3 regions of the Paraburkholderia sp. GAS41 genome follow, and region 1 is predicted to be linked to each of the others. Evidence: riboswitches for the same ligand, from Rfam matches in the RefSeq annotation. Region 1 holds a riboswitch; each other region holds the start of a gene.
The links. Region 1 has a riboswitch for cobalamin ahead of P3T43_RS14315 (precorrin-3B synthase). Riboswitches for the same ligand answer to the same signal wherever they lie in the genome.
Positions count from the first base shown of each region.

Region 2: another riboswitch for cobalamin. It lies ahead of P3T43_RS29320 (TonB-dependent receptor domain-containing protein); the one in region 1 lies ahead of P3T43_RS14315 (precorrin-3B synthase).
Region 3: another riboswitch for cobalamin. It lies ahead of P3T43_RS19120 (CbtB domain-containing protein); the one in region 1 lies ahead of P3T43_RS14315 (precorrin-3B synthase).

Region 1 is NZ_JBNDMK010000008.1:228,800-232,057, forward strand. It holds gene P3T43_RS14310 (precorrin-8X methylmutase) at 1-64, opposite strand, end outside; gene P3T43_RS14315 (precorrin-3B synthase) at 57-1,598, opposite strand; cobalamin riboswitch at 1,688-1,882, opposite strand; gene cbiE (precorrin-6y C5,15-methyltransferase (decarboxylating) subunit CbiE) at 1,967-3,241, shown strand; gene P3T43_RS14325 (cobalt-precorrin-6A reductase) at 3,238-3,258, shown strand, end outside.
Region 2 is NZ_JBNDMK010000027.1:99,936-103,193, reverse strand. It holds gene P3T43_RS29330 (sugar efflux transporter) at 1-846, shown strand, start outside; gene P3T43_RS29325 (ABC transporter ATP-binding protein) at 930-1,556, opposite strand; adenosylcobalamin (AdoCbl) riboswitch at 1,711-1,800, shown strand; gene P3T43_RS29320 (TonB-dependent receptor domain-containing protein) at 2,158-3,258, shown strand, end outside.
Region 3 is NZ_JBNDMK010000013.1:110,077-113,334, forward strand. It holds gene P3T43_RS19110 (GNAT family N-acetyltransferase) at 1-796, opposite strand, end outside; gene P3T43_RS19115 (histidine phosphatase family protein) at 1,006-1,569, opposite strand; adenosylcobalamin (AdoCbl) riboswitch at 1,745-1,872, shown strand; gene P3T43_RS19120 (CbtB domain-containing protein) at 1,903-2,112, shown strand; gene P3T43_RS19125 (CbtA family protein) at 2,126-2,872, shown strand; gene P3T43_RS19130 (cystathionine gamma-synthase family protein) at 3,016-3,258, opposite strand, start outside.

The DNA of each region.
Region 1 (3,258 bases):
CCGCGCGAATCGTCGCGAAGGATTGGCGATAGATCTCCTGACCGTCGCGAATGTAATCAAGCATCAATGGGGCTCCGGGCCAGCCGTGCGAGGGCGTCGGCCGCCTGTTCAATCGTCAGATGGCGCGCGACGCACTGGCCGAAGCCGGGCTGGTCGTCGCTGCGTCGATAAAGGTCGTAATGGCACTCGGCTGCCGCCAGCAGGGTGTACTGCGCGCGATGCGCGGCCGCGCATGAGCGCGGGCAGCCGCTCAGATGCACTTGCTCGACGGCGGCTGGCAAAAGCGAGGCGAGACGCAACGCATCGGTCTTGGTGTCGGCGAGGCTCTTTGCGCAACCGGTCGAGCCGGCGCAGGCGATCAGGCGGGCCAGAGGCTGGGTCGGATCGCAGGCGAAACCGAGTGCGGCGAGGCGCGCGAGGACGGCTGCGGTGGCGTCGGCGGCGATGTCGGGCAGCAGCACGCTTTGCCATGGCGTCATGTGCAACGTGGCGTCGCCCGATTCTTCGGCGATGCTGGCGAGCGCGCGCAGGGTCGCCGCGTCGAGACGTCCGAGCGGCGCCTGGCCGCCCACCTGCCAGGTTCCCGGCGCGCGTTGCGGATGGACGCCGAAGCGCAGCGAGGCGTCGGCGGACGCGCGATGCCATTGCGCGAGCGCGGGCTCGATGACTAGCGGGAAATCGAGGTAGGTTTGCGTGCGCTGCATGACCGCTTCCAGCGGGTGAGCCTCAAGCAGATGGCGCATGCGTGTGTGATCGGGCGCAGCGAGGTCGAGGAACGTCTGCAGCAGTGCGTTTGCCAACGCGGGCACTTGCGAGGGCAGTACTGCGGCGAGTGCGGGGGTGGATGCGGTTGGGTGTGCCGGGGCGGGTTTGCTTGCGCGTGCTGGTTCGCTTGTGAGTGCCTGCATCGGTTCGCTTGTGCATGCCGGAGCCGGTGCCGGTTCGACAGGCATTGGACGCGTGCCGGCGCCGCTGGACTCCACTTGCGCCACGGGCGGACAACCCGCCAGTCCGAAGGCGAATCGCACACCATCATCCGTGGACATCGCAGCAAGCCAGACATCGTGCGGATGCTCGACCATCGCCAGTTGCTCGCCGCCGTCCAGCAGCAGCGCGAATTTCGGCGAGAGCGCGGTAAAACGCGGCTCGCTTTGCAATAGCGCGAGAAGCTGTCCGGCGAGAGGGCGCGTATCGATTAGCGCCTGTGGATCACGACCGGCGCTGGGGCTGAGCATCAGGTTGCGGACGTCGTCGGCGGCGCTGGCGGCACGTGCCGCTGACATGAGAAGTGCCTCAATCGCAGCAAGAGTCGCAGGCCCAAACCCGGCGTCGACGAGCCGCTCGCTCAACACCGCCTCGTGTCCTGCCAGCACCCCGCGGATCTGCAGATTCGCCCGGTTGGTGATCTCGATCACGCCGCTCGCGTGCTGCTCCGCCGCATCCGCAATCGCACGCGCCTCGCTCGCGCGCAACACGCCGCCTGGCATTTTGATCCGGCAGATGCCGCCATCGAGCGCGGCGACGATGCGCAGCAAGCCCGGACACGCCGACGGACGGGCGGCAACAGGATCAATGGACGAGGATGACGCGTGAGTCAAGAGAGCACCGGGTTAGCGTCGCGCGACCGCCCGAGCATGCCGGTGAAGGATATGCTGCGGCATCGGTACACCCCGCCCGACGAAGGCTTGCACGAACAGTCTGGCCGGCAGGTCTCCTGGCTGGCAGGTCGTGATTCGCGCTGGCCTTCCCGGGCGCCGGCGTAGCCGGTTGAACCAGTGGCTCAGAACAAGGCGCGAACTCGCTGCATACAGTTGCGGGGGCAGCCACAGTGATCTGTGTTCCCTCTTCGGCCCCGAAGGGCACCGGCGACACGGTATTATGCCTTTTTTCGAACAGCACAACGACGCGGCAAGCTTGATTGGCGGCCCGCAGCGGATCAATTGAGATTCAGTATGAGGATGGATTCATGCCGGCATGGCTGACCGTGGTAGGCATCGGCGATGACGGTTTTGCCGGGTTGGGGCGGCCGGCCCGCCGTGCGCTGCTCGACGCGGCCGTGGTATTCGGCGGCGAGCGGCATCTGGCGATGTTGCCCGCGCGTCTCGCGGCGCGGCGCGCAGCATGGCCGAGTCCTTTCGATATCGCGCCCGTGCTGGCTCTGCGCAATACCCCAGTGTGCGTGCTCGCCAGCGGCGATCCGATGCTGTTCGGCGTGGGAGCAACGCTTGCACGTCAACTGCCGGCCGCTGAATTGCGCGTGCTGCCGGCGCCGTCGTCGCTGTCGCTGGCGGCGGCGCGGCTGGGCTGGCCTTTGCAGGAGGTGACTGCGGTCTCTCTGGTGGGTCGGCCGCTTGCTACGCTGAACGTCCATTTGCACGCCGGCGCGCGGCTGTTCGTGCTGAGTGCCGACGGCGCCACTCCGGCCGCACTGGCGGCATTGCTCACTTCGCGCGGCTTCGGCGCTACCCGCATGATCGTGCTGGAACATCTGGGCGGCGAGCGGGAACGGCGCCTCGACGGTCGCGCGGATGCATGGTCCGGCGCGGCGGTCGCGGCACTCAACCTCGTTGCGCTGGAATGCCACGCGGCGGATGGCGCACCACGCCTGCCGCTCACGCCCGGTTTGCCCGACGACGCGTTTCGTCACGACGGTCAGTTGACCAAGCGCGATGTCCGCGCCGTCACGCTCGCGCGTCTGGCGCCGACGCCTGGCGAACTGCTGTGGGATGTCGGCGCGGGCAGCGGCTCGATCGGTATCGAGTGGATGCGCACGCATCCTGCGTGCCGCGCCATCGCCATCGAAGGCCATGCGGAACGTCAACGTTTCATTGAACACAATCGCGACGCGCTCGGCGTGCCGGGTTTGCAACTGGTCGCGGGGAGGGCGCCCGAGGCGCTTCAGGGGCTGGCCTCGCCCGATGTGATTTTTATCGGCGGCGGTGTGACCACGCCAGGCGTCCTCGAGGCGTGTTGGGCGCAGTTGCGGCCCGGCGGCCGGCTGATCGCGAACGCGGTGACGTTGCAGGGCGAGGCGGTGCTCGTCGCGTGGCGCGCGCAACATGGTGGCACCCTCACGCGCATGGCGCTCGCCGAGGCGCAGCCGCTGGGTGGCTTCGATACATGGCGCCAGGCGTTGCCTATCACGCTGCTTGAAGTCATCAAACAGCATGACGAACCGGTGGGCGATTCCGCGGCAGATCCCGACTCCGGCCACGCTGGTGGCATCGTGCGAGAAATATGACCCGCATCCTCCTACTC
Region 2 (3,258 bases), on a different contig from region 1:
CGCACGGTGCTGTCGGTGGCGTGGGTATTCGGGCCCTCCGTGGGTGCGCTGGTGCTGGCCGGGATCGGCTTCTATGGGCTGTTTCTGTTCGCGGCGGCGTGCTTCGTCGCATCGGGCGTCATCATCTGGCGCATGCACGAGGCGCCGGTCGAGGACTTGCCCGAGGTGCCGGACCACGTGCCCGGTGATCCGGCATCATCGCTGGAAGTCACCACGGTCGAACCCGAGACGCCGGTCAAGCCGGATTTCGTTCACCCGGTCGCGTCGTCGCGCGTGATCTGGCGCTCGGTGCTGGCGTTGACGCTGATCGGCCTCGCCGCCAACGCGACCATGATCGTGTTGCCGCTCTATGTCGTGCGCGGTCTGCACGGCTCGAGCATCGACGTATCCATCATGCTCGGATTGGGCGCCTTCCTCGAAATTCCGATGATGCTGGCGCTCGGCGCCCGCGGTGCGACGCTCAACAAACTGCGCTGGCTTGCAGCGTGCGCCGGCGTGCATATGCTGTATTTCATCTGCGTGGCCGCGGTGGGTTCCGTGTCGTTGCTGATTCCGATGCAGGCGCTCAACGCCTTCGTGGTGGCGGTGACGTCGTGTCTTGGCATGACTTACGTGCAGGATCTGATGCCGCGCACGCCCGGGGCGGCCACGGCATTGTTCTTCAACTCGTCGCGGGTCGGCTCGATTCTGTCGGGCGTGCTATCGGGGTTGCTGGTCGCGGGTGTCGGCTATCGGGGCACCTTCCTGTTTTGCGGCTGTCTCGCGCTGGTGGCACTGATCCTGTTCGCAGATCCACCGTGGCGGCGCTGGGCGCGCTACGTTCAGGAGCGCTGGCCGAGCCGCTAGGCGTCCGGCATTGGGCTCGATCTGAACGGGGAAGATGACGCTGGCTCGTACGTGCAAGCCGCGACATCAGCCTCACAAGAGCCTCATGGGCTCGCGGTAGCAAGATCTGCAAAACTGATCGATTTTGCTTCGCACGCCTGCGTGAATGCGGCATCGTAGCTCGTAAAGAAAACCACCCGCTGCTTGCCCAACTCTTTAAACAGATCGACCAGCACTGCGCGCGCGGCGGCATCGAGCCCGCCGGCAGGTTCATCGGCAATGACGACAGTGGGCGCGCCAACCGAAGTCGCCGTGAGGAACATTTTCTTGCGCGTGCCGAACGACATCTGCTCGAAGCGTTTCTCAAGATGCGACGTCAGGCCAAAGCGCTTTGCCAGTTCGAGCGTGTATGGCTCGAGCGTCGCATTTCTTTGCGCAGCCACGCGTTCGAGAAACTCACGCCCGGTTTCGAGCGGAAACGTCAGGCAGTCTTCGGGTATGTAGGTGAGGGCGGATTTCGCCGCGTGCGGAATGGTACGCAGCGAATGGCCGCCAATCCAGACCTCGCCCGCGTCTGGTTCGATCTCTCCGGCGAGAACGGCGAGCAAGGTGGACTTGCCGCTACCGCTTTCGTCGTTCAGCGCAACGCAGCCCGTGCTGGCGCTGTAATGCAATCCGTAAAAGACAGTGCGTTCGCCGTAGCGTTTGCACAGGTTGTCGAATCTAAGCATGGTTCATCCGTTTTCTCAGACTGACAAGTTTACATTCCTTCGACGGTGAAGACGTGCTGATCGCGCTGCATGGGCGTTCTGCCGTGTCTAATCCCTCCCACGCCAGGCCAGAAAAAATTCAACCGGCATCGGATCACCCGTAAAATACCGCCCGTACGACTCGTGGAAGCTGGTGAAAATCCAGCGCGGTCGCGCCACTGTGACCGGTTGCAGCCTGAACCGGAAGTCAGACCTCGGCGTCGTATCCCTCTTCCGACTTTGGGGCGCGTAATCCCCTGGAGATATCTGCATGACCGACCTTGTCTGTGAGCCGGACTTCCAGCTAGACCCCTATTCCGCCGATGGCTCCGCTTCGTGTCCCGTTGCGAGTCTGCGTTGCGCGTTTCTATTGGCGCTTGCATCGGCGCGCGAGCACGCAGGTCGCTAAGGTGCGCTAATCAGGCGGCCCGCGAGATGATGGTGCCGCCCACACTCCGCTGCGGTTAGCGCTGCCCCGGTTTCGCAAAAGAAAGCATTTTGTAATGACATGCATCGGACTTCGAACCATTGCGTTCGCGTGCGCAGCATGTCATCCATTCTTCTAATAATCAGGTTGTCCCTTATGAAGTTCCGTCGTTTGATCATCACTTCGGCTCTGACCGTTTCGGCGTGCCAGCTTGCGCATGCCGCGGACGACGTGTCGTTACCGCAGCCGGATCAACAGGCTGCGGCAGCCACCACGCTGCCGAATATTCTCGTCACCGGCGACACCCAGCACCTGCCGCAATCGTTCGATCAGCGCTACGCCTCGACGCAGGTTCTCACGCGTGCGGATCTGGCCCGGCTGTCTCCCATCGACCCCAGTATCACGCAGGCCCTCGCCACGCTGCCGGGCGTCACGATTACGCAAAACGGCGGGCCGGGTTCGTTGGCCGGCGTCAGTATCCGAGGTTCATCGGCGAATCAGGTCGCGGTGTTCATCGATGGTATCCGCGTCGGTTCCGCGACCACCGGCCAGGTCGAGTGGGCGGATCTGCCGACCTCCGCGTTCGATCGTGTCGAAGTCATTTCGGGCCCTGCGGCCGCGTCATTCGGTGCCGACGCCATGGGCGGCGTGGTGCAACTGTTCACGAACCACGCGTCGAATCAGCCGAACCAGACCACGATTTCCGCTGGCGGCGGCTCGAACAAGACCTTCGACACGCAGGTGCGCACGTCGGGCGCGATCCCGTCCACCGGTCCGCTCGCGGCATTGTCCGGTCTGACGTACTCGCTGGGCCTGCACGACTACAACACCGCGGGCATCGACGCGACCGCGCCATGGGCCTATGGCCACGAGGATGGCCGTAATCCGTACCACGCGCAGAACGTGGACGCACGCCTCGGCTATGCACACGATAACTGGTCGATCTCCACGTTTGCGCTGTACCACAAGTCTGATCTCTCGTATGACGATGCGGGCGGCGACGACCGGCAACTCGATCATCAGCTGACGACGGGCGTGGCATTCCACCTGGACATCACGCCGTTCACCCAGTTCGACCAGTCAGTCGGCTACGCGAACGATCGTCAGTTCCTGTATACGAACACTCCGGGCATCCCGACCGACGAAATCGATTCGACGCGTTTGAGCACGTCGACTTCGCTGACCCATCAGGAGCACGGTTTGAGTCTTTTCAACCTGCCGCTGTCCGGCGAAACGAAGCTCGCGTACGACTTCTCA
Region 3 (3,258 bases), on a different contig from region 1:
CGACTGCCCATTTTCGTTTGTTCGCGAAGAGCCATGTCAGCACCGACTCGGCGTCGGCGACTGTCGTGCTCCAGCCAATTTCCAGCGCGCCCTTCGCTTCGAGCCGTTTGCGGTTATAGCGCAGACTCGAACGGAGGGCCTTGGGCAGCGTCGCCAGGAAGTCGTCGTAGCTGGGAAATTCATTGAGGCGAATCGAATAGCCGTCGAGGCCGCGCCACCGTGCCGGTAGCCGGGCCAACACCCAGGACTGAGGTATGCACTCGAGCGAAGCTTCCAGCGGGCCGTCCACTTGAACCATGCCGATCTCGAGAACATCCGCATTGACCTGCATCACGCTTGCCAGCGCGACCGCATAGCGTTCACGGATTGCGTCTGCGTTTCCGTCGAGGAGCGGCCCACCGTATTCTTCATCGCTGCCGCAGGTCAGCGCCTTCGCGACTCGCAGCACGCCCTTGCGAACGATCGAAACGGGCCACAAGGACAGCAACACGTTGTCACGCCATACGAGCGCGACATTCACCACACCGCCCATGGCAATGACACGGCTGGCCGCCAGTTCGCAGTATTCGAATGTCAAACACGGCGAGCCATTGTCGGCCACCGCAGCAAGCGCATTCCACGGCTGACGCAAGGCCGCAAACGCAGCGAGTGTTTCGATCACGACGACTTCTCGTCGATACGCCACGGCCTCGTCCAATTCGGACAGATTGGCCGCTGTATCAGGGCACCTGTTGCTACCGACCTCGTCCATTTCCGCCATGTGAGCGCCTTCTTCCGACGAAACACTCTCATCCACGCCGCTACGCCTTCTCCGTCACCCATCGCTCAACGCGATTGGCTGCCGGGAACTGTTCTTTGCTGAACCGGGATTACGTATTGCTGGAGGCGACGCGCTGCGTGGGCACGACGACATTACGTGGTACCTCGTTCGCGCAGTCAACCAGTATATTTTTTTCCAGCGCTCACGTTTGTGTCACGTATAGCGAACGGAATCGACACGCGCCATCATGACTGCGCCGGCCACCATGTCCATCCGCGAGTCGAACGCCGCAATTCGACAACGGAGAGTGGCGCGATCTCAATGCGAGAAAATGACAGCGCGGGCGCGCGCAGTGCATGGATCAGAGCGGCACGGATGACTGAGGCATGTGTAACAGCGACCACACTCGCCGTCGGGTCCAACGCATCGAGCCATCTGCCAACCCGCGCGAGAAGCTGGACGAAGGATTCGCCGCCATGCGGAGCCGCATTGGGATCGCGAGTCCATGCTGCCAGTTCATGTGGTGTTTCGTCCGCGATATCCGCAAGCCGCCGGCCGCGCCATTGCCCATAGTCCAGGTCCGCGAGTTCAGACGCGACCCGTGGCTCGATGCCGAACGCCCGCGCAGTATCACGCGCGCAGGCCGCAGGACTACTGAACGACATCGCGTCTTCGGCTACGGCCAGATGCTCCCGCCAGGCCATGACCTCCGCCACACCCCGTGCGTCCAGTGACTCGCCAGCGGGGAACCTGCCCTGACGCATCGCGGAAGTCGCTGCGTGGCTGACCAGTAAAACACGCGTATTCATCGAGTCCTTTCAGTTGAAAGCCATGCTGCTGCACACCAATTTTTCCTTTCGTTTGAAAGCCATACAGATTGGGGAAATGACAGCTTGCGTTTCCCCGACCGGCAAAGTCCAGTCTGAAAGCCATATCGATCGGGCAAACACCAGCTTGCATTTCCCCGACCGGCAAAGTTTAGCGCGTAGAATGTGCTCTGGCGCGGAGCACGGAAGCCGGTGTAAGCCCGGCGCGGTCGCGCCACTGTAAGCGGTCCATGTACGAACCGAAAGCCAGACCCGAGCTCCGCGCCACTTCTACAATCCACTATTGGGGCGCGTAACCCCTGGAGAAAGTCAATCATGACTGACGCTGTCTTTAATCCGGCCGCCGAGCCTACTCCCATTCCGCTGCGTGAACTGATGCCATGGATTATCTTTGGTGGCCTGATCATGCTGCTCGCCATTTATTTCGTCGGTGCCGAAGAGGGTGCGACATCGCTCGTACCCGGCATGTACGTCCACGAATTCGTCCACGACGGCCGCCACCTGCTTGGCTTCCCCTGCCACTAACGCGGAGTCCAACATGGTCGGCAAATTGCTGGTACGCGGCATGCTTGCGGGCGTGGCCGCGGGACTCCTCACGTTTAGTTTCGCCAAGCTGGTCGGCGAACCCCAGGTCGATCAGGCCATTTCCTTCGAGGCCAAGGCCGATGCGGCAAAGGGCGAGCCGCCTGAGCCCGAAATCGTCAGCCGGCATACGCAAGCCGGGCTGGGTCTATTGACCGGTGTGGTGTCGTTTAGCGCCGCCGTCGGCGGACTGTTTGCACTGACGTTCGCCTACACGTTCGGCCGCGTCAGTAAACTGCCCGCACGTCCGCTGTCCGCGTGGCTCGCGCTCGCGGCCTTCATCACCCTCGTGATCGTACCGAACATCAAATACCCGGCCAATCCACCGTCAGTGGGCGACCCTGAGACGATCGGCATGCGCACCGGGCTGTTCTTCCTCATGATCGCCATTTCAATTGCCACGATGGTGTTTTCGCTCAAGGTACGCAAGCACGCCATTGCCCACCTGGGCCAATGGAATGCGTCGATCGTAGCGGGCCTCGTCTTTGTCGTGATCATCGGTGCCGTGCAGCTGGCGCTGCCCGTGATCAACGAGGTGCCGGCCGCGTTCCCCGCAGTCCTGCTGTGGAAATTCAGGGTTGCGGCGATCGGCATGCAGGTGATCTTGTGGACGACGATCGGTTTGCTGTTCGGCGCGCTCGCCGAGCGTGCCCAACGCGCGGCATCGACAGACCGGATGATCGGCAAGTCGGCTTACCTCTGAGGTGTCAGGCGTTGCAACCGCTGACTCGGTTGCGCCCTTCCCTCGTACGGATGCCGAACCATCTGTAGCATCCTCGTGAAACGCCCGCCACGCAGCGGGCGTTTCATCTTGCTTCGCTCACGTCTGGCGTTTCACGTCTCGCCTCAGCAGTGTTCCAGCGCGTACGACAGGTCGGCGATCAGATCGTCCGGATGCTCCAGTCCCACGGACACCCGAATCAACCCCTCCGACACACCCGCCTTCGCACGCGCTTCAGCGGGCACGCCGGAATGCGTCGTCGAGGCGGGGTGACAGATCAGCGACTCCGTGCCGCCAAGACTCACGGCGGACTTGAACAACGACAGACCATTGATGAGTTTGAACGCCTGCTCGCGGCCGCCGTCGAG